Regions from separate parts of the Streptomyces sp. SL06 genome, predicted to be linked through region 1. Evidence: riboswitches for the same ligand, from Rfam matches in the RefSeq annotation. Region 1 holds a riboswitch; each other region holds the start of a gene.
What was found. A riboswitch is a leader RNA that binds a small molecule or an ion and turns the genes downstream of it on or off. The one in region 1 is predicted to bind cobalamin.
Positions count from the first base shown of each region.

Region 2: another riboswitch for cobalamin. It lies ahead of metE (5-methyltetrahydropteroyltriglutamate--homocysteine S-methyltransferase); the one in region 1 lies ahead of AC4IHM_RS10315 (ribonucleoside-diphosphate reductase subunit alpha).
Region 3: another riboswitch for cobalamin. It lies ahead of AC4IHM_RS01290 (ABC transporter substrate-binding protein); the one in region 1 lies ahead of AC4IHM_RS10315 (ribonucleoside-diphosphate reductase subunit alpha).
Region 4: another riboswitch for cobalamin. It lies ahead of AC4IHM_RS25760 (cobalamin biosynthesis protein); the one in region 1 lies ahead of AC4IHM_RS10315 (ribonucleoside-diphosphate reductase subunit alpha).

Region 1 is NZ_JBSYOT010000002.1:2,301,910-2,307,414, reverse strand. It holds gene AC4IHM_RS10320 (ribonucleotide-diphosphate reductase subunit beta) at 1-738, opposite strand, end outside; gene AC4IHM_RS10315 (ribonucleoside-diphosphate reductase subunit alpha) at 738-3,128, opposite strand; cobalamin riboswitch at 3,253-3,392, opposite strand; gene AC4IHM_RS10310 (GNAT family N-acetyltransferase) at 3,445-3,951, opposite strand; gene mctP (monocarboxylate uptake permease MctP) at 4,028-5,505, opposite strand, start outside.
Region 2 is NZ_JBSYOT010000002.1:6,787,143-6,792,647, forward strand. It holds gene metE (5-methyltetrahydropteroyltriglutamate--homocysteine S-methyltransferase) at 1-1,784, opposite strand, end outside; cobalamin riboswitch at 1,949-2,171, opposite strand; partial or broken gene AC4IHM_RS31200 (GNAT family N-acetyltransferase) at 2,462-2,984, shown strand; partial or broken gene AC4IHM_RS31205 (helix-turn-helix domain-containing protein) at 2,989-3,342, shown strand; gene AC4IHM_RS31210 (glycoside hydrolase family 2 protein) at 3,417-5,240, shown strand; gene AC4IHM_RS31215 (TauD/TfdA dioxygenase family protein) at 5,300-5,505, opposite strand, start outside.
Region 3 is NZ_JBSYOT010000002.1:206,615-212,119, forward strand. It holds gene AC4IHM_RS01275 (flavodoxin family protein) at 1-66, shown strand, start outside; gene AC4IHM_RS01280 (ABC transporter ATP-binding protein) at 74-847, opposite strand; gene AC4IHM_RS01285 (FecCD family ABC transporter permease) at 844-1,902, opposite strand; gene AC4IHM_RS01290 (ABC transporter substrate-binding protein) at 1,899-2,975, opposite strand; cobalamin riboswitch at 3,039-3,224, opposite strand; gene AC4IHM_RS01295 (M56 family metallopeptidase) at 3,283-4,215, opposite strand; gene AC4IHM_RS01300 (BlaI/MecI/CopY family transcriptional regulator) at 4,222-4,647, opposite strand; gene AC4IHM_RS01305 (TerD family protein) at 4,747-5,322, shown strand; gene AC4IHM_RS01310 (lytic polysaccharide monooxygenase auxiliary activity family 9 protein) at 5,409-5,505, opposite strand, start outside.
Region 4 is NZ_JBSYOT010000002.1:5,628,916-5,634,420, reverse strand. It holds gene AC4IHM_RS25780 (alpha/beta hydrolase) at 1-653, opposite strand, end outside; gene AC4IHM_RS25775 (class II aldolase/adducin family protein) at 1,093-1,785, opposite strand; gene AC4IHM_RS25770 (inorganic phosphate transporter) at 2,021-3,271, shown strand; gene AC4IHM_RS25765 (hypothetical protein) at 3,306-3,527, shown strand; cobalamin riboswitch at 3,663-3,809, shown strand; gene AC4IHM_RS25760 (cobalamin biosynthesis protein) at 3,909-4,892, shown strand; gene AC4IHM_RS25755 (cobyric acid synthase) at 4,889-5,505, shown strand, end outside.

The sequences.
Region 1 (5,505 bases):
CCGCAGCATGTCGGTGACCTCCTGCCGGAGCCGGTCGTCGAAGAGCTGCGGCTCCTCCTTGCGCACGGTGTCGACGACGTTGAAGGCGAAGGACATGTGCATGGTCTCGTCCCGGAACACCCAGTTGGTGCCAGTGGCAAGCCCGTGCAGCAGACCCCGGCTGCGGAACCAGTAGACGTAGGCGAAGGCGCCGTAGAAGAACAGGCCCTCGATGCACGCCGCGAAGCAGACGAGGTTGAGCAGGAAGCGGCGGCGGTCGGCCTCGCTCTCCAGCCGGTCGATCGACTCCACCGAGTCCATCCACGTGAAGCAGAACTCGGCCTTCTCGCGGATCGAGGGGATGTTCTCGACCGCGGCGAAGGCGGCGGCGCGGTCCTCCGGATCGGGCAGGTAGGTGTCCAGCAGCGTCAGATAGAACTGGACGTGGACGGCCTCCTCGAACAGCTGCCGGCTCAGGTACAGCCGCGCCTCGGGGGAGTTGATGTGCTTGTAGAGGGTCAGCACCAGGTTGTTCGCCACGATCGAGTCGCCCGTCGCGAAGAAGGCGACCAGCCGGCCGATCAGATGCTGCTCCTCCGGGCTGAGCTTCGCGAGGTCCGTGACGTCCGAGTGGAGGTCGACCTCCTCCACGTGCCAGGTGTTCTTGATGGCGTCCCGGTAGCGCTCGTAGAAGTCCGGGTAGCGCATGGGACGCAGGGTCAGCTCGAAGCCGGGGTCGAGCAGGTTCTTGGTGGTCATTACTGGCAGGCCTCGCAGGACTCGGGGTTTTCCAGGGAGCAGGCGACCGCGTCGGGATCGGAGGCCTGCCGGGCGGGGACGGCGGTCTGCGCCCGAGCCGCGCGCGCGATGCGGGTCGCGGGGCGGGAGCGCAGGTAGTAGGTGGTCTTCAGGCCCTGCTTCCAGGCGTACGCGTACATCGAGGAGAGCTTCCCGATGGTCGGCGTCTCCAGGAACAGGTTCAGCGACTGGGCCTGGTCGAGGTACGGGGTGCGGGCGGCGGCCATGTCGATCAGGCCGCGCTGCGGGATCTCCCAGGCGGTGCGGTACAGCGCGCGGACGTCCTCGGGGATCCAGGAGAAGCCCTGCACCGAGCCGTTCGCCTCGCGCAGCGCCTCACGGGTGCGGGCGTCCCACACGCCGAGCCGCTTGAGGTCGTCCACCAGGTAGGAGTTGACCTGGAGGAACTCACCGGACAGCGTCTCGCGCTTGAACAGGTTGGACACCTGCGGCTCGACGCACTCGTACACGCCGGCGATGGAGGCGATGGTGGCGGTCGGCGCGATGGCGAGCAGCAGCGAGTTGCGCAGCCCGGTCGTGGCCATGCGCTCGCGCAGCGCCGCCCAGCGCTGCGGCCAGGCCGTCCGGACGCCGTAGTGGTCGGGATGCAGCACGCCCCGGGCGGTACGGGTCTTCTCCCAGGCCGGCGCGGGACCCACCCGCTCGGCGAGGTCGGCGGACGTCTCGTACGCGGCGAGCATGACGCGCTCGGCGATCCGGGTGGACAGGGCCTTCGCCTCGGGCGAGTCGAAGGGCAGGCGCAGTTGGAAGAACACGTCCGCCAGGCCCATCGCGCCCAGACCGACCGGACGCCAGCGGGCGTTGGAGCGGCCCGCCTGCTCGGTCGGGTAGAAGTTGATGTCGACGACCCGGTCCAGGAAGGTGACGGCGGTGCGGACGGTGGCGTCCAGCCGCTCCCAGTCGATGTCGCCGGCGGCCCGGTCGACGAAGGCGCCGAGGTTGACCGAGCCCAGGTTGCAGACCGCGCTCTCCCCGTCGTCCGTGACCTCCAGGATCTCCGTGCAGAGGTTGGAGGAGTGGATGACGTGGCCCGGCTCCGCGGTCTGGTTGGCGGTGCGGTTGGCGGTGTCCTTGAAGGTCATCCAGCCGTTGCCGGTCTGCGCGAGCGTGCGCATCATGCGGCCGTACAGCTCACGGGCGGGCAGCGTCCTGCGGGCGAGTCCCGCCTCCTCCGCCCTGCGGTACGCCGCGTCGAACTCCGCGCCGTACAGGTCGGGCAGCTCGGGCACGTCCGAGGGGGAGAACAGCGACCACCGGCCGTCGGCGTCCACCCGGCGCATGAACTCGTCCGGGATCCAGTGCGCGAGGTTCAGGTTGTGCGTGCGGCGGGCGTCCTCGCCGGTGTTGTCCCGCAGCTCCAGGAACTCCTCGATGTCGGCGTGCCAGGTCTCCAGGTAGACCGCCGCCGCGCCCTTGCGACGGCCGCCCTGGTTCACGGCGGCGACCGAGGCGTCCAGCGTCTTCAGGAACGGGACGATGCCGTTGGAGTGCCCGTTGGTGCCGCGGATCAGCGAACCCCGGGCGCGGACGCGGGAGTAGGCGATGCCGATGCCGCCGGCGTGCTTGGACAGACGGGCGACCTGGTGGAGGCGGTCGTAGAGGGAGTCCAGCTCGTCCTTGGGGGAGTCCAGGAGGTAGCAGGACGACATCTGGGCGTGCCGGGTACCGGAGTTGAACAGGGTGGGGGAAGAGGGCAGGTAGTCGAGGCGGCTCATCAGGCCGTAGAGCGCGGCGACCTCGTCGACCGAACGGGGGCTGTCGTCCTCGGCGAGTCCGGCGGCCACCCGCAGCATGAAGTGCTGGGGCGTCTCGACGACCTTGCGGGTGAGGGGGTGCCGCAGCAGATAGCGGCTGTGCAGGGTGCGCAGCCCGAAGTAGCCGAAGCGGTCGTCGGCGGCCGGGTCGATCAGCGCGTCCAGGCGGTCGGCGTGCAGCCGGACGAACGCGGCGGTGCGGTCGGCGATCAGGCCCTCGCGGTGCCCGGTGGCGACCGAGCCGGTGAAGGAGGTGACCCCCTGGGAGGCGGCCTCGGCGCGGATGCCGATGGTCAGCAGCCGGGCGGCCAGCCTGGAGTAGACCGGGTCCTCCGAGATGAGCCCGGCCGCCGCCTCCGTGGCCAGCTCGCGCAGCTCGGACTCGTCCGCGTGGGCGGACCGGCCGCGCAGCGCGGCGCCGGCGACCCGGCCGGGGTCGGCGCCCGGCAGGTCGGCGGTCAGCCCGGTCAGGGTCCGCAGCAGGGCGGCACCGGGTCCGTCGGACTCCTCGGTCACCGGGGTGGCTGAAGTCGTCACCGGGGTCGCTGAAACCGGGTCGGCTGGCGCGATGGTCACGTGGGGCACTCCCTCGCTCGGCACGGGGCCTGGCGGAGGGCAGGGGGGAACTCACGAGCGCACACGGCGTCGCGCCCACCGGCCCACTCCACGAGGCCCGGACGTCATGGCACCCGGACCGGAAGGGCCGGGCACACTGTCGGCAGGTCCTCGGACTGAACCGGCGCGTGATCACGCTCGGAGGCGAACACGCACAAGTACACCGTTGCGGGACAGTTCCGGATTCGCACCGGATTCCCCTGCGGCGACAGCGAGCATGAGCATACATCTTGTGCCGGGCTGCGCGAGCACCCCCAGATGTAGTGTCACGCTGGTGTCAGAGTGTCAGTTCATAGGTGATGAGGGTGATGTCGTACAGCTCCGGCGCCGGGTTCCAGTCGCGGTCGGGCGTGCGGGTGAAGCCCAGCCGTTCGTAGAGGCGGTGGGCGGTGTGCATGGCGCGCTGGGTCGACAGCACGACGCGCGCACAGCCCCCGACGCCCCGGGCCCGTTCGACGCAGGCGCTCACGAGGGCCTCGCCGGCCCCGCGTCCGCGTGCCTCGCGGGCGACGGCGAGCATGCGTATCTCGGCCTCGCCGGGCCGGGCTATGTCCGCCATGGGGCCGCCGGACGGCACGAAGGTCACACCGCCGAGCACCCGGCCGTCCGCCACGGCGACCAGCACCTCGGCGTCCGCCGCCCGCTTGGCCACGTTCCGCAGCTCGCCGAGGTACGTGTCGCTCTCCCCGAAGTCGAGGAGACCGTCGCGCAGATAGGCCTGCGCGGTGATCTCCCCCAGAGTCCCGTACTCGTCGGTCGCCGCCCGCCGGATCACGAAGTCCATGACCCCGAGTGTGCCCGACGGGTACGACAACGGGCCGCCGGGTTCTCTCCGGCGGCCCGTCGTGGTGGTCCGGGGCTCAGGTCGAGCTGCCCGCCGTGGCCGGCGGCAGTTCGACCTGGACGCCGGGGTCGCCGGCGTCCGCCGTGTAGTCGCCCGGCCGGGTCTCGTCGACGCCCTCGGGCGCCCCGACCGCCTTCAGGACGACGGTCAGGACCACGGTGACCAGGACGTTCAGCACGAAGGCGGTGAGACCGATGTAGCCGATCTCGCCGATGCCGGGGATCTCCTGCGAGGAGCCGCCGAAGTGCTTCTGGGTCGGCGAGGCCACGCCGTACGCGGCGACCGTGCCGTAGACCATGCCGACCGCCCAGCCGCCGAGCAGCGCCCAGCGGTGGAACCAGCGGGTGAACAGGCCGCCGACCAGGGCCGGGAAGGTCTGCAGGATCCAGATGCCGCCGAGCAGCTGGAAGTTGATCGCGACCGTCTTGTCCATGCCCAGGACGAAGATCAGCGCGCCCACCTTCACCAGCAGCGACACCAGCTTGGAGACCTTCGTCTCCTGCCGCGGCGTGGCGTCCGGCTTGATGAAGTCCTTGTAGATGTTGCGGGTGAACAGGTTCGCGGCCGCGATCGACATGATTGCCGCCGGGACCAGGGCGCCGATGCCGATCGCCGCGAAGGCCACGCCCGCGAACCAGGCGGGGAACATGTTCTCGAACAGTTGCGGGATCGCCAACTGGCCGTTGTCCACCTTGACCCCGGCCGCGATCGCCATGAAGCCCAGCAGCGCGAGCAGCCCCAGCATCAGCGAGTACAGCGGCAGGATGGTGGTGTTGCGGCGGATCACCTCACGGCTGCGAGAGGACAGCGTCGCGGTGATCGAGTGCGGGTACATGAAGAGCGCCAGCGCCGAGCCGAGCGCCAGCGTGGCGTACGTCCACTGGCTGGTCCCGCCCGGCACCAGCCCGCCGCTGCCGGTCTCGGTGAACTTGTCGTTCGCCGAGGCGAAGATGTCGCCGAACCCGCCGAGCTTGATCGGGATGTAGATGATCGCCACGGCGATCACGATGTAGATCAGCGTGTCCTTCACGAACGCGATCAGCGCGGGCGCGCGCAGCCCCGACGAGTAGGTGTAGGCCGCCAGCACGCCGAAGGCGATCAGCAGGGGCAGGTCCTTGACGAACCAGTGGGTGCTCTCGCCGCCGCCGACGCCCATCACGTCCAGCACGGCCTGGATGCCGACCAACTGGAGCGCGATGTACGGCATCGTGGCCAGGATGCCCGTCACGGCCACCGCGAGCGACAGGCCCTTCGAACCGAACCGGCCGCGCACGAAGTCCGAGGTGGTCACGTAACCGTGCTTGTGGGAGACCGACCACAGCCGCGGCAGGAAGGTGAAGATCAGCGGGTACACCAGGATCGTGTACGGCACCGCGAAGAAGCCGGAGGCGCCCGCCGCGTAGATCGCCGCGGGAACGGCCACGAAGGTGTACGCGGTGTACAGGTCGCCGCCCAGCAGGAACCAGGTGACCCAGGTGCCGAAGGACCGGCCGC
Region 2 (5,505 bases), 4.5 Mb from region 1:
CGCAGGGCGAGGGCGACCTGGCGGGCGGTGTCGCCGAGGGGCTGGTCGTCGCGGACGAAGGACCAGGCGAGCATGGTGACCGGGCCGGTGAGCATGCCCTTGACCGGGCGCTCGGTGAGGGACTGTGCGTACGTCGTCCAGCGCACCGTCATCGGCTCGGGGCGCGAGACGTTGCCGGCCAGGACGGGCGGGCGCACATAGCGGGTGCCGTAGGACTGGACCCAGCCGTGCCGGGTGGCGAGGAAGCCGGTCAGCCGCTCGGCGAAGTACTGCACCATGTCGTTGCGTTCGGGCTCGCCGTGCACCAGGACGTCGATCCCGGTCTTCTCCTGGAAGGAGACGACCTCCTCGATCTCGGCCTCGATGCGCTCCTCGTAGCCGGCCGTGCCGATGCGTCCCGCCCGCAGGTCGGCGCGGGCGCCGCGCAGTTCGGCGGTCTGCGGGAAGGAGCCGATGGTGGTGGTCGGCAGCGGTGGCAGATTCAGCTGGGCCCGCTGTGCGGCGGCGCGCTCGGCGTAGGGCCGCGAGCGGCGGGCGTCCGCTTTTGTGACGGCCTCGGTGCGGGTCCGGACGGCCGGGTCGCGGGTGATCGGCGATCCCGCGCGGGAGGCCAGGTCGGCGCGGTTCGCGGCGAGTTCGGCGGTCACGGCGCCGGCGCCGTGGGACAGCCCCCTGGCGAGGGTGACGGTCTCGGCGGTCTTCTGCCGGGCGAAGGCGAGCCAGCGCAGGACCTGCGGCTCGATGTCCCGCTCCGCGGCCGTGTCGAGGGGGACGTGCAGCAGGGAGCAGGAGGCGGACACGTCGACGCGGTCCGCCAGGCCCAGCAGGGTGCCCAGCGTACTGAGGGAACGGGACAGGTCGTTCACCCAGATGTTGCGTCCGTCGACCACCCCGGCGACCAGGCGCTTGCCGGGCAGTCCGCCCACGGCGGCGAGTTCGTCCAGGTTGGCGGCGGCCGGCCCGGTGAAGTCCATGGCCAGACCCTCGACCGGCGCCTTGGCCAGCACGGGCAGGGCCTCGCCCAGACGGTCGAAGTAGGAGGCGACCAGCAGCCGGGGCCGGTCGGTGAGGGCGCCCAGAACGCCGTAGGCGCGGGCGGCGGCGTCCAGTTCGGCCGGGGTGCGGTCCTGGACGAGGGCCGGCTCGTCGAGCTGCGTCCACTCGGCGCCGGCCGCGCGCAGGTCGGCCAGGATCTCGGCGTACACCGGCAGCAGGCGGTCGAGGAGGGTGAGCGGCTCGAAGTCCGCGGCGACGCCCGGGGCGGGCTTGGCGAGCAGCAGGTAGGTGACGGGGCCGACGAGGACGGGGCGGGCGGCCAGGCCCAGGGCGCGGGCCTCCCGCAGCTCGCCGACCTGCTTGGCGGAGTCGGCCGTGAACACCGTGTCCGGACCCAGCTCGGGCACCAGGTAGTGGTAGTTGGTGTCGAACCACTTCGTCATCTCCAGCGGCGCCACGTCCTGGGTGCCCCGCGCCATGGCGAAGTACCCGGCGAGCGCGTCGGCGGCGACGGCGTCCCGGTGGCGCTCGGGGACGGCACCGACCATGACGGTGGTGTCCAGTACGTGGTCGTAGTACGAGAAGTCACCGGTGGGGACCTCGTCGACGCCGGCCTCGGTCAGCTGCCGCCAGGTGGCGCGGCGCAGTCCGGCGGCGGTGGCGTGCAGGGCGTCGGCGTCGACACGGCCCCTCCAGTGGCCCTCGATCGCCTTCTTCAGCTCCCGGTTCGGGCCCTGCCTGGGGTAGCCGTACACGGTGGCGTGTGCGGTCGCGGACGTACTGGTCACGGAGATCTCCTTCGCGAGACGAATCCCTGAGATCCCGGCGACGGGACGAGAGCGCGAAGGGCGACGGCACCGGCGGTGCGACCTGGCGCGGTACGGCGCCGCGGTCCGCCTGGTGTGTACGCCGACCCGCCCTCGAGGTCACCGGGATGTCCGCGCACGAGCGGGTCGTACGCGGGCAGTTGGCAGGTCTTCGGACTCGTGGGCGCGTCCCCTTTCGCAAGGACACCTACTGGCCGTCGCTTCCCAGGTCCTTGTCGCCGGACCCAGTGCGTATGACGGCGGTCGTTCCCACTCACCGCTGCGGGGCAGTCCCGGATTCCCACCGGGTTCCCTCTTGCGACGCCTCCCGCCTGGCGGACGGGGCGAACCAGCTGCGCCGGCCAGCCTATCGGGTCCGCGCACGGGCGCGACCGGTCGTGTCCGGCATGCGGACGGTGCGGTGGGAGGACCCCGGGCCGTGCGCAGGCTCGGCGGCACCTCCCGTCGGCCGGCGGCGGAGCGGGCCTCCGGACGCCCCTGTGCCCCGCTGTTCGCCGTCCTGCGTCCCCGTTCGGGGGTGGCCAAGTGCCCCCCCGCCCGGCGGAAAGGGCGTTGTGGTCGTCCGTCGTCGCCCCCACCCTTCACTCATGTCCCCCGCCGACCCGCGCCCGGCCACCCGCGCCGTCACCACCATGGAGGCCGGGGCACGGGAGAACGGAGCGGCGCGGGCCGTCGTCCACCTGCATCTCGACTCCCGGCCCACGACCGGCACCGCGCTGTTGACGGAGCGGGGCTGGAGCGTCGTGCGCCGCCACCACGTCCTGCGCCGAGGCGGACCGTGCGCGGGTGCACGAGCTGCACCGGCGGGCGTTCGCGGACCACTTCGACTTCGGGCCGCGCGACTGCGCGCTCCGGCTGAAGGACATCGGCGCCGAGCGGCTGGACTGGTCCCTGGTGTGGATCGCCGCCGTCGACGGCCTGGGGGACACCGGGTTCCCGCTGGCCCGGGACGACCGTGAGGCCATGGGCCGGATCCGCAACCTCGGTGTGCTGCCCGAGGCCCGCGGTCGCGGTCTGGGGGGCCTCCTCCTGCGGCACGCCTTCGCCCGCTTCGCCGCGCGGGGCCGGGACACCGTGGGCCTCGGGGTCGGCACCGCGGACACCACCGGCGCCCCGCGGCTGTACGGCCGCAACGGCATGACGGTCCACTACGCGGTCGAGGACGGCCATGAGCGAACGGGCCTTCACCCGACGCTTTCGCGCACAGACGGGGGACAGCCCCGCCGTCTGGCGGGCCCGCGCACGCCTGCTCGCGGCCGTCCCGCTGCTGCGCACCGCGTCGGTCAGCGAGGTCTCCGGCCGGCTCGGCTACGCCTCGCCCGCGGCCTTCACCGCCGCCGACCCCGACCTGATGACCCTCCCGGTGGGCCTGGCCACCGTGAAGGACGCCTACGGCATCCAGTACGCCCGGTCCATGGCCTCCGCCCTGCTCGCCGCGCTGCCGCTGATCGCGGTCTTCCTCCTCTTCCAGCGCCGCATCGTCGACTCCGTGGCCACCACAGGCCTCGGCGGCGCCTGACCACCCCCGTCCCACCCGCCGCACACACGGGCCCGGCACCCCCGCGCCGGCCCACCGATCGACTGGAGCATGTGTTGCCCACTCACTGCGCACCGCGCCCGGAGTACCCGCGACCGCAGTTCGCGCGCCGCGACTGGCTCAACCTGAACGGCGCCTGGCAGTTCGAGACCGACCGGGGGGACAGCGGCCTCGAACGCGGCCTGCTGGACCGCGAACTGGCCCACGAGATCCTCGTCCCCTTCCCGCCCGAGTCCGAGCTGTCCGGCATCGGCGACACCGACTTCCTGGAGGCCGTCTGGTACCGCCGCGCCCTCAGCCTGCCCGCGCACTGGGCCGGACGCCGGGTGCTGCTGCACTTCGGCGCCGTCGACCACGACACCACCGTGTGGGCCGACGGCACGGAGGTCGCCCGCCACCGCGGCGGCTTCACCCCCTTCACCGCCGACCTCGGCGACATCGCCGGGACTGGGAGGGAGGTCGTCGTCACCGTCCGCGCCCGCGACCCCAAGTCCGGCCCGCAGGCGCGCGGCAAGCAGGCGGTCCGCTACGCCAACCACGACTGCAACTACACCCGGGTGACCGGCATCTGGCAGACCGTCTGGCTGGAGCCCGTCCCCGAGACACATCTGCGCCGCCCCCGGATCACCCCGGACCTGGCCGGCTCCGCCTTCCACCTCGAACTGCCCCTGTCCGGCAACCGGCCCGGCCACCGGGTGCGCGCCGTCCTCAGCGACGCCTCCGGCGAGGTGAGCCGTGCCGAGGCACGCGCCGACCTGGACCTCGCCCCGCGCCTGCACCTGCCGGTGCCGGACGACCGGCGCCGCGAGTGGAGCCCCGAGGACCCGCACCTGTACGACCTGCGCCTCGAACTCCTCGACGCGGCGGGGCGGGTCGTCGACGGCGCGGAGAGCTACGCCGGGCTGCGCGCCGTGGGCATCCGCGGCAAGGCCGTCCTGCTCAACGGGCGCCCGCTCTTCCAGCGACTCGTCCTCGACCAGGGCTGGTACCCCGACGGGCTGATGACCGCGCCGAGCGACCAGGCACTGGTGCGGGACATCGAACTGGCCGTGGCGGCCGGCTTCAACGGGGCCCGGCTGCACCAGAAGGTCTTCGAGGAGCGCTTCCTGTACCACGCGGACCGCCTCGGCTACCTGGTCTGGGGCGAGTTCGGCGACTGGGGCTGCGAGACGGGCGGCTCCTCGGGCGACAACCAGCAGCCCGACGCCTCCTACGTCGGCCAGTGGCTGGAGGCGCTGGAGCGCGACTACTCGCACCCCTCGATCATCGGCTGGTGCCCGCTCAACGAGACCTACCAGAAGCTGCACGACCGCATCACCCGACTGGACGCCGTGACCCGGGCGATGTTCCTGGCCACCAAGGCCATGGACACCACCCGGCCCGTCGTCGACGCCTCCGGCTACGCCCACCGGGTCGCCGAGACCGACGTCTACGACTCCCACCACTACGAGCAGGACCCGGCCGCCTTCCGGCAGTTGATGTCCGGCCTCGCCAAGGACGACCCCTTCGTCAACGCCCACGAGAGCGGCGCCCGCTACTCCCTGCCCTACCGCGGCCAGCCGTACTTCGTCAGCGAGTTCGGCGGCATCTGGTGGGACCTGGAGGCCGCCGCCGACCTCTCAGGAGAGGACCGCACCGTCTCCTGGGGCTACGGGCAACGCGTCCACGACGAGGACGAGTTCCACGAGCGGTTCGGCGGCCTCACCGCGGTGCTGCTCGACGACCCCGCCATGTTCGGCTACTGCTACACCCAGTTGACCGACGTCTTCCAGGAGCAGAACGGCATCTACCGCTTCGACCGCGGCGAGAAGCTCGACATCGCGCGCGTCCGCGCCGCACAGCGGCGCCCGGCCGCGATCGAGCAGCAGGACACTCCCTAGCCGGACCCGCGGGCCGCAGGCGGTCACCGCCTGCGGCCCGCACGCGGTCGGACACGCGGTCAGAAGGGCCGGTCGCCCTCGATGGCGACGCGTTCGGCGACGCGGCGCTCGGAGCCGTAGTCGCCCACGGCGTAGTGCTGGGTGGCGCGGTTGTCCCAGAAGGCGATGTCGCCGGGCTGCCAGTGGAAGCGCACCTGGTACTCGGGGACGTGCGCCTGCTGGAACAGGAAACGCAGCAGGCGGTCGCTCTCGTCACGGTCCATGC
Region 3 (5,505 bases), 2.1 Mb from region 1:
AAGGCCGACCTGGAGACCTGCTGGGAACTGGGAGCCACGCTCGCCGCCGGGCTGATGGAGGACTGACGCCGGGTCACCCCCTGAGCGTGCCGAGGAAGCGGACGTGCGGGCGGGCGGCCGGGCCGGTGGGGGTGATCTCGGCACGGACGTGGTAGACCTCGGCGACCAGGTCGGCGGTCAGTACCTCGGGCGGGGTTCCGGTGGCGACGACCCTTCCCTCGGAGAGTACGACGAGGTGGTCGCAGTACATCGCCGCGAGGTTGAGGTCGTGCAGGGCCACGACGCTGGTGACGGGCAGGGCGGCGACGAGGGCGAGCACGTCCAGTTGGTGCTGGATGTCGAGGTGGTTGGTCGGTTCGTCCAGCAGGAGTTCACGCGGCCGCTGGGCGAGGGCGCGGGCGATCTGGACGCGCTGGCGTTCGCCCCCGGAGAGCGTGTGCCAGAGCCGGTCCGCCTGCGCGGTCAGGCCGGTGCGTTCCAGGGCGTCCGCGACCGCCTCCTCGTCGGCCGCCGACGCCGGGCTCCAGGCGCGGCGGTGCGGGATCCGGCCGAGCCGGACGACGTCCACGACGCTCAGTTCGACCTGTGTGTCCGCCTGTTGCTCGACGACGGCCAGGCGCCGGGCGATGTCCCGGCGGCCCGTCTCGGCCAGGGGGCGGCCGTCGAGGGTGACGACGCCGGCGTCCGGGGCGAGGAGGCCGGCGAGCAGGCGCAGCAGGGTGGACTTGCCCGAGCCGTTGGGGCCGAGCAGCCCCGTCATGGCGCCGGGCCGGGGGCTCAGTCCCACCCCGTCCAGGATGAGCCGCCCGCCGGCGGCGCGGGAGACCCGCTCGGCGCTCAGGGTCACCGTGCCCTCCGGGTGCGGTACAGCACGAGGACGAAGGCCGGCACGCCGATCAGCGCGGTCAGCACGCCCACCGGGACCTCCTGGGGCTGGAGGACGGTACGGGCCACGGTGTCGACCCACACCAGGAACACCGCCCCGGCGAGGGCGCAGACCGGCAGCAGTCGGGCGTGCCCGGGGCCGGTCAGCGCCCGTACGGCGTGCGGCAGCACCAGTCCGACGAAGCCGATGGCGCCGGCCGAGGCGACCAGCGCGGCGGTGAGCAGGGCGGTGGCGCACAGCAGTACCAGCCGGGTACGGGCCACATGGACGCCGAGCGAGGCCGCCGCGTCCTGGCCGAAGGCGAAGGCGTCCAGCGTCCCGGCGTGGCCGAGGCACACGGCCAGGACCAGCACCAGGGCCGCGGTGCCGGTCCACACGTCCGTCCAGCCCGCCCCGCCGAGCGAGCCGAGCAGCCAGAACAGCACGCCGCGGGTGGTCTCGGCGTCGGCCGCGGTCATCACCACGAACGAGGTGAGCGCGGAGAACAACTGCATCGCCGCCACGCCCGCGAGCACCACCCGGTCCGGGGTGCCGCCGAGGCTGTGGCTGAGCAGCATCACCAGCGCGAAGGAGCACACCGCACCGGCGAACGCCCCGCCCGAGACGGACAGCGCGCCGCCACCCACGCCGAGTACGACGACCAGGACGGCGCCGGTGGAGGCGCCGGAGGAGACGCCCAGTACGAAGGGGTCGGCGAGCGGATTGCGCAGCAGGGACTGGAGTACGGCCCCGCACACGGCGAGTCCGGCGCCGCACACCGCCGCGAGGAGGGTGCGGGGCAGCCGCAGGTTCCATACGATGCCGTCGCGGATCGGCGAGACCTCCGCGGCGCCGGTGCGCCCGCCGAGGTGGGCGGCGACCACGGACCACACCTCGCCGACGCCGATGTCCGCGGGGCCGATGGTGACGGCGACGGCCACGGAGGCGCACAGGGCGACGATTCCGGCCGCCACCCACACCGGGAGGCGGCGGCCGCTCACGCGTATGCCGACGGGCGCCGTGCTCGTGGACGTCACTTGGTGAGTCCGTGGGCGCGCAGCGCCGCCGCCACCTTCTCCACGCCCTCGACGGTGCGGATGGTGGGGTTCATGGCCTGCCCGCTGAGCAGTACGTACCTCTTCTCGCGGACGGCGGTCATGTTCCTGGTGACCGGGTCGGACTCCAGGAACTCGATCTTCTTCGCGGCCGTCTCGGCCGTCTGGGACCTGCGGGTGAGGTCGCCGATGACCAGGACGTCGGGGTCGCGGTCGGCGACGGTCTCCCAGCCGATCTGCGGCCATTCGTCGTGGCTGTCGTCCATGGCGTTCTTGGCGCCGACCGCGTGCGTGATGATGCCGGGGGCGCCGCAGCAGCCCGCCATGTAGGGCGAGGTGGAGTTGGCGAACCAGTACATGAGGGTGGTGCCGGAGGCGTCGATGTCCGCTGTCGCCCGGTCGACCCTGGCCTTGAGGTCGGCGATGAGTTTCTCGCCGCGCTGCTCGACGCCGAACACCCGGGCCAGGTCGCGTACTTCGCGGTACACGGTCGCCATGGTCAGGGGCTCGGTGCGGGTGCCGTCGCCGTCACCGCTGTTGTCCTTGCCGACGCAGTCGGACGGGGACAGGTAGGAGGGCACGCCGAGTTCGTCGAACTGCTCCCGGGTGGCCACGCCGCCGGTGCCGAGGGTGGAGGTGAAGGAGGCGGCCACGAAGTCGGGTTCGGCGTCCAGGACCTTCTCGAAGGAGGGTGTGTCGTCGGCGAGCCGGGGGACGGTGGCGTTCGCCTTCTCCAGTCCCTTCATGACCGGGTCGGTCCAGGTGGCGGTGCCCGCCATGCGGTCGGCCAGGCCGAGCGAGAGCAGGATCTCCGTGGTGCCCTGGTTGAGGGAGACCGCCCGCCGGGGGGCCGCGGTGATCTCGACCCGGTGGCCGCAGTCACCGAGGGTGCGCGGGTAGCCGGCCGACTCGGCCGGCGCGGCGGAGTCGGTGGTGGCCGGCCCGGAACCGCAGCCGGACGCCAGCAGGGCGCCGGTCAGCAGCAGGACGGGGCCGCGGAGGGTACGGCGGGAGCGGGGGACGCGGCGGAGGCCGGCGGGGCGTGCTGCGGGCAAGGAAGGTCCTCTGGCGTCGAGGGCTCGTGCGCGAAGCCCGTTCGTACGGTGTGGCCCGCGTCGTGCACGGTGCGGGTGCCAGCAGGTCTTCGGACTCGGAATCGACCGGGCGGGACGCCTTCCCGGACGGCTCCTGCCGCCCAGTGGCCCGTGTCCCGCCCGTCCTCCTCACCGCTGCGCGTCAGTTCCGGATTCGCACCGGATTCCCTGACCCACCAGGTGGGTTCGACTGGCTTCCGCAAGCTACCACAGGGGGCCGCACCGCCGGCCCCGTGGGCCTGCGGATCCGGAGGGGGGCGAAGGGCGCTCAGAGCGGCGTCGCGGCTCTCAGGATGAGGAACATGGTGACGGCGGCGTTCGCGGACGACATCGCCGACACGGCGGTTCCGGCGGCCGCCGCCCACGCGGCCAGGCCCACCGAGGTGAACACCGGCGGCCAGGTGCGCACCGTGGGCGCGGGACCCAGCAGGGCCGCCACCCGGCGCGGCACCGGGCCGGGCGCCGCGAAGCCGGCCAGGGTGGCGATCGGGGTGCCCCGGGAGACGAGGGCCGCCTTGCCGATGGCGGTCGCCACCGCCCGTCGGTCGCCGACCACCCGGGCCGCGGCCTCGTCCGCCCACCGCTCCGCCGTGTAGGACACGGCGGTCCGCAGGGGCCGCAGGAACGGGTTGGCCAGCGCCGCGAGCCGGACCGTGAGCAGGAAGCGGTGGTGCCGGGCGGCCAGGTGGGCGCGCTCGTGGGCGAACAGCGCGCGCCGTTCGGCCGGTTCGAGGCAGTCGAGCAGGGCCGTGCTCACCACCACGCGGTCCCGCTCTCCCCCGGGCAGCGCGTACGCATAGGGCACGTCGTCCGGCAGTACGGCCACCCCGGTGCCCGGCAGTCCGGCCAGGGCGCGGTGGGCGCCGCGCCGTACCCTGCCGTGCCGCCACAGGGTCCGCGCCAGGGCCACGACCACCGCGCACAGCGCGGGAATCGCCGCCTTGCCGACGATCTCGTCGTACGGCACCGCCGCCCGCACCTCGGGGTCCGACCAGCCGTCGGGCAGCGGGTTGCCCGGCAGTTGGGCGGTGCCGACCACCATCACCAGGGCCAGGCACAGTGTGCTGCACAGGGCCATCACGGCGGCCACGACGGTGAGCAGCCGGGTCGCGGTCCGCGGGTGCAGGTGCTGCTCGGCCAGCCGGGCGATCGGCCACGCCGTCAACGGCAGGACCAGCGGCAGGAAGACGAAGACCCCCATGCGGTGTCAGCCGTGACCCGCGTCGCACGTGTGCCCCAGCAGCGCGCGCAACAGCCGCTCGTCGTCCGGGTCCAGGCCGGTGACGAAGCTGGCGAGCACGGCTTCCCGGTCGCTCTCGGCGTCCAGGACCTTGCGCATCTTGCGAGCGGCGAGGCCGGCCTGGTCGGAGGCGGGCGACCAGGCGAAGGACCGGCCCGCGCGCTCACGGCTGACCACGCCCTTCTCCAGCAGCCGGGTCAGGATCGTGATCACCGTGGTGTAGGCGAGGTCGCCGCCCAGGTGTTCCTGCACCCGGCCGGCCGTCGCGGGGCCGTCCGCCTCGCGCAGCGCCGACAGCACCAGCGCCTCCAGTTCGCCCTGCCCCCGCCGCGGACGCCGGTGATCCGTCACGGCCCGCCTCCCTGTGCCACTGAGCCCCTTCCGGGGCGACATCGTATAGAAGCCATTCTTCTACAGTGTTGTAGATTGGCGGGAAGGCAAGACGGACGTGATCAGCAGATGTGATCAGCGGACACGACGAAGGAGAACCCCGTGGGAATTTCCCTGGCCAAGGGCGGCAACGTCTCGCTCAGCAAGGAGGCGCCCGGCCTGACCGCCGTACTGATCGGTCTGGGCTGGGACGTGCGGACCACGACCGGCACCGACTACGACCTCGACGCCTCCGCGCTGCTCCTGGACGCCTCCGGCAAAGTGCCCTCGGACCGGCACTTCGTCTTCTACAACAACCTCACGAGCCCGGACGGCTCGGTCGAGCACACCGGTGACAACCTCACCGGTGAGGGCGAGGGCGACGACGAGGCGGTCAAGGTGAACCTCGCCTCCGTTCCCGCCGAGATCGACAAGATCGTCTTCCCGGTCTCCATCCATGACGCGGAGAACCGCGGCCAGAGCTTCGGCCAGGTCCGCAACGCCTTCATCCGGGTCGTCAACCAGGCCAACGACCAGGAGATCGCCCGCTACGACCTGTCCGAGGACGCCTCGACCGAGACCGCGATGGTCTTCGGCGAGCTGTACCGGCACGGAGCCGAGTGGAAGTTCCGGGCGGTCGGGCAGGGGTACGCCTCGGGCCTCGCGGGCATCGCCGCGGACTTCGGCGTCAACGTCTGACCCGCATCCGTCATGTCCCGCCGGACACGGTGTGCCCGGCGGGGCGGTGGGGGACGGGGCGGCGCGGGCGACGGGACGGGCGCGGCTCAGCCGAAGTCAACGTCGCTGCAGAGGAAGTACGTCTGGTCCATGTGCGAGGCCTGCCAGATGGTGTAGACGACGTGTCGGCCGCTCAGGCCCGAC
Region 4 (5,505 bases), 3.3 Mb from region 1:
ACGGCCGCGTCCACGTCGCGCCACTCGGTCTCGCCGAAGTGGTGCAGACCGTCGGGCGAGGGGGGCGCGCCGGCGTCGCCGCGGTGGGCGAGGGCGAGCACCGGGACGCTGCGGGCGTGCAGGGGGGCCATCAGGTTCAGGGCGTGTTCGCGGGTGGCGGCCAGGCCGTGCACGGCGACGATCCAGGTCGAGCGGGCGCCGGGCACGAACCAGGCCGGCAGGGGGCCGAGTTCGCCGGGAACGGTGACGTTGGTGTACTCCAGGTCGAGGGCGGTGCCCGGGTTCCCGACGTACAGGTTCGGGGTGAACCACGCCCGGTCGCCGGCCTCCAGGGTGCCGTGGGTGACGCCTTCGAGGCGGCGTACGACGGTGTCGGCGCCGTGCTGGGCGCCGGTGAGGACCGGGCCGACGACCGCGTGCGAGCCGTCGCCCGCGAGGCCGTACCGGCCGGGGCGCAGCGCGGCCAGGTCCCGGGTGAGGGTGATCTGGCCGGCCGCGGTGCCGTGCACGGTGAGGCGGGGTTCGGTGGGCAGGGGCCGGCCGGGGGGCGCCTTGAGCGCGGCGTCGCCGGCGATCCGGCCGGCGGCGACGCTCACCGCGCCGGCCGCCAGAGCTGCGGTGACGGCGGCGGCCGCTGCTGTGACTGTGCGCATGGGGCCAGTCTCCCGGTGGAGTCCTCGGGCGGCCAGTGGGCGCGCGACGGGGAGTGACGGCACCCCGCCGGGGGCACCTGTCCGGGCGCGCCCGCGGGTCCGGCAGCCGTGGGGCGGTCTCGCTGCCGGTACCCCCGGACCGGCCCGGCACACGTTCCACCGGCCCTCGGGAACCGCCGGGGGGCGTCACCGCACGGTCGACGCCGGTGACCGGTGCCCGGTCCCGGTCCTCGGCCCCCGGCACCGACGACGCGTCAGGACACCTCCCGTGCGGGCCGGCCCACCGCCGCTCCCCCGGCCCACCCCGCACGCGCCCCCGATCGCGGGTGCCGGCCTCCCGGGCGCCGTGGTCGCGCGGTCCGCGTCCAACCGGCACCGGGCCCCGGCCCTCGCACCGGCCGGGGCTCCGGAACGCCCCCCGTGTGCCGGCCCGTCGCCGCTACACCCCGTCGGTCTCGTCGGAGGGCATGCCGTACCCCCGGAGCCGTTCTGCCGCCTCGGCCAGCTGGGTCTGTGTCAGGAGGGACGGGGAGTAGCCCGGGATCGAGGAGGCGGTCAGCCACAGGCGGCACATCCACTCCAGTTGGGCGGTGCGGTCGTAGGCCTGGTCGAGGGAGGCGCCGTAGGTGATCGTGCCGTGGTTGCGCAGGAGGCAGCCGGTGCGGCCGGCGAGGGCGTCGAGCGCGCCGCGGGCCAGTTCCTCGGTGCCGTAGGCCGCGTACGGGGCGACCCGGACGGGGCCGCCGAGCGCGGCGGTCATGTAGTGGACCGGCGGCAGCTCGGTGACGAGCAGCGAGACCGCCGTCGCGTGCACGGCGTGGGTGTGGACGACGGCGCGGGCGCCGGAGTCGGCGCGGTACACGGCGAGGTGCATGGGCAGTTCGCTGGTGGGGGCCCGCGTGCCGAGCACCTGCCGGCCGTCGAGGTCGACGCCGGTCACGTCGTGCGGGGTCAGCCGGTCGTAGGGCACGCCCGACGGGGTGACCAGGATTCTGTCGCCGACGCGCACCGAGACATTGCCGGAGGTGCCGACCACCAGCCCGTCCGCCACCGTCCGCCGGGCCGTCACGACCAGTTCCTCCCAGGCCCGTTCCTCGTCCGCGCCCACCCGTGCGTCCCGCGATCGCGTCACAGTCACCGCCTCCTCACGGGCGCCGCCGCGCCCCTCGCGTCCCTCGTCCGAACGTCGTCGCGGCGATCCTGCCAGGGACGTCTCCGGAGAGCACCGGACCGGGCACGCACAGGGAATCCACAAGGAGGCCGGGACGCCGGTTCCGGTCACCACGACGCCCTGCCCAGTTCATCTTCCGTTCACCCTGGTTACCTACGTTCGTCCAGCCAATGACCTCGAACGATTGCCTGGGTAAATGGAAAGCTTCTCGCTGATCCTCGCGATTGTGGTAGTGACCGCACTCGCGTTTGATTTCACGAACGGTTTCCACGACACCGCGAACGCGATGGCAACGACCATTTCGACCGGTGCGCTCAAGCCCAAGGTGGCGGTGGCGATGTCCGCCGTCCTCAACCTTGTCGGCGCCTTCCTCTCGGTGGAGGTCGCCAACACGATCTCCAAGGGTCTCGTCGACGAGACCGGCATCCGTCCCGAGGTCATCTTCGCCGCCCTGGTCGGCGCGATCCTCTGGAACCTGATGACCTGGCTGGTCGGGCTCCCGTCCAGCTCCTCGCACGCCCTCATGGGCGGTCTGATCGGTGCCGCCGTCGCCTCCGCGGGCATCGGCGCGGTCCACGGCGACGTGCTCGTCACCAAGGTGCTCCTCCCGGCGCTCGCCGCCCCCGTCGTCGCGGGCGTCGCGGCGCTGCTCGCCTCGCGCCTGACGTACTCCCTGGGCCGCAAGGCCGACGGCAGGGCCGCCGCGAAGGGCTACCGCGCCGGACAGATCGCCTCCGCCGGTCTGGTCTCGCTGGCCCACGGCACCAACGACGCGCAGAAGACGATGGGCATCATCACCCTCGCCCTCATCGCCGGCGGCGCGCTCGCCCCGGCCTCCGACCCGCCCGTGTGGGTCATCCTGTCGGCGGGCCTGGCCATCGCCCTCGGCACCTACCTGGGCGGCTGGCGCATCATCCGCACCATGGGCAAGGGTCTGACCGACCTTCAGCCCCAGCAGGGCTTCGCGGCCCAGACCAGCGCCGCGACGGTCATCCTGGCCTCCTCCCACCTCGGTTTCTCCCTCTCCACCACGCACTCGGTATCCGGCGCGGTGATGGGCGCGGGCCTCGGCCGCAAGGGCGGCGTGGTGCGCTGGTCCACGGCCACCCGGATGTTCGTCGCCTGGGGTCTGACGCTGCCGGCCGCGGCCCTGGTCGCCGCGCTCGCCGAGTGGGTCTGCCGCCTGGGCGACTGGGGCACGGCGCTCGTCGCGGTCTTCCTGGTCGCCGCCGCCGCCGTCATCTGGAAAGTGTCCCGCCGCGAGGTGGTCGACCACACCAACGTCGCCGCCGACGAGCCCGAGCCGGCCGGTGTGGTGACCACGGCGATGGCCGCCGTGTCCCCGCCCCCGGCGGGCGTGACCGAGGACCTGACGGCCACCGTCGCGGCCCCGGCCGCCACACCCGACCCCGCCGCCAAGGCCCCGTCGGCCGCCACCACCGTCTGAGCCCGCGCACCGGGTACGAAGGAAGCGAACCTCCATGAGCATCGACTGGGCAGCCATCGGCTCCGTCTTCGGGGTCAGCCTCGTGGTCACCGTGGCCCTGGTGGGCCTGTTCACCCTCGGCATCGTCGGCCTCTCCCACCAGGAGCGGGCCGCCGCGCGGGGCGGCTCCGCGGGCCTCGCGGTCACCGGCGCGTACGCGTGCTTCGCGGCCTGCGCGGCGGCGGTGGCGTACGGGATCTATCTGATCGTCGCCTGAACACCCCCACGCACCCCGGGGCGGGGCGCGGGACGGACTCCAACCGTTCCGCGCCCCGCCTTCTTCCGTGCCGGCGCGCACCACGCGTGTGTGGGCCTTCGCACACTCCCCCGTCGCAGGTCAACGCCAGGTTGACGGGTGTTCGGGGGCCGTGGTGGACTTCCGGGGCCATCTACGGCGGCAGAAGAGGAAGGCCGGTGCGAATCCGGCGCGGTCCCGCCACTGTGACCGGGGAGCAGATCCCCGGGAGCCAGGAACTCTCGCCGCCGGTCTCGTCGAACCAGGGCGTGGACACCCTGAGTGAGGACACAACGCGATGCTCGGCTGCCGATCGACGTTCCAAGCCAGGTGCTTCCCTGACCGTGTGACCGGCTGAGCCCCGTGCGTGCCGAACGCGTCTTCGCGTACGGCGCCGCCGCCGGCCTCCTCGGCGACCTCCTCCTCGGCGATCCGCGCCGCGGGCACCCGGTCGCCGCGTTCGGCCGTGCCGCCGGTGCCGTGGAGCGGGTGCTGTGGCGGGACCACCGGGGCTGGGGCGCGCTGTACGCCGCCGTGTGCGCCGGTGGCGCCGCCGCCCTGGGCTCGGCCGCCGCGCACGCCGTACGCCGCTCCCCCGTCGCCTCCGTCGCGCTGACCGGCGCGGCCACCTGGGCCGTCGTCGGCGGTACCTCGCTCGCCCGTGAGGCGCGCGCCGTCGGCCGGGCCCTGGAGGCCGGGGACATCGAGGCGGCACGGGCGCGGCTGCCGCACCTGTGCGGGCGGGACCCGCAGGCGCTGGACGCCGACGGGATCGCCCGCGCCGTGGTGGAGTCGGTCGCCGAGAACACCTCCGACGCGGTGGTGGGCGCCCTGGTGTGGGGCGCCGTCGGCGGGGTGCCGGGGCTGCTCGGCTTCCGGGCCGTGAACACGCTGGACGCCATGGTCGGCCACAAGTCGCCCCGGTACCGCCGGTTCGGCTGGGCCGCGGCCCGGCTCGACGACCTCGCGGGCTGGCCGGGCGCCCGTCTGACCGCCGTCCTGACCGTCGTGGCCGGCGGCGGTCCGCGCGGCGCCGTACGGGCCTGGCGCGCGGACGCCTCGCGGCATCCGAGTCCCAACGCCGGGCCCGTGGAGGCCTCGTTCGCGGGCGCCCTCGGCGTACGGCTGGGCGGGACGCTCTCCTACGGCGGACGCGTCGAACACCGGCCGGTCCTCAACGCGGCGGCGGGGCGCGCCGTCACGGCCGCCTCCGGCGACATCGACCGCGCCGTACGACTGTCCCGACGCGTGAGCCGGCTGGCACTGCTCGTGTGCGCGAGCACCCGCCTCCTCGCCCACGGCGCCGCCAGGGCCACCGGTGCTGCCCGGAAGGGGCGTGTGTCGTGAGCGGTGGGCTTCTTGTCGCCGGTACCACCTCCGATGCCGGCAAGAGTGTCGTCACCGCCGGGATCTGTCGCTGGCTGGTGCGCCAGGGGGTGAAGGTCGCGCCCTTCAAGGCGCAGAACATGTCGCTCAACTCCTTCGTGACCCGCGAGGGCGCCGAGATCGGGCGGGCGCAGGCCATGCAGGCGCAGGCGTGCCGTGTGGAGCCGACCGCGCTGATGAACCCGGTGCTGCTGAAGCCCGGCGGCGAGCAGAGCAGCCAGGTCGTGCTGCTCGGCAGGCCGGTGGGGGAGATGAGCGCCCGCGGCTACCACGGCGGGCGCCGGCGGCGGCTGCTCGGCACGGTGCTCGACTGCCTGGCCGAACTGCGGGGCACCCACGACGCGGTGATCTGCGAGGGCGCGGGCAGCCCCGCCGAGATCAACCTGCGCCGGACCGACATCGTGAACATGGGGATCGCCCGGGGCGCCGGGCTCCCCGTCCTGGTCGTCGGCGACATCGACCGCGGAGGCGTCTTCGCGTCCTTCTTCGGCACGGTGGCGCTGCTCGCGCCCGAGGACCAGGCACTGGTCGCCGGGTTCCTCGTCAACAAGTTCCGGGGCGATGTCTCGCTCCT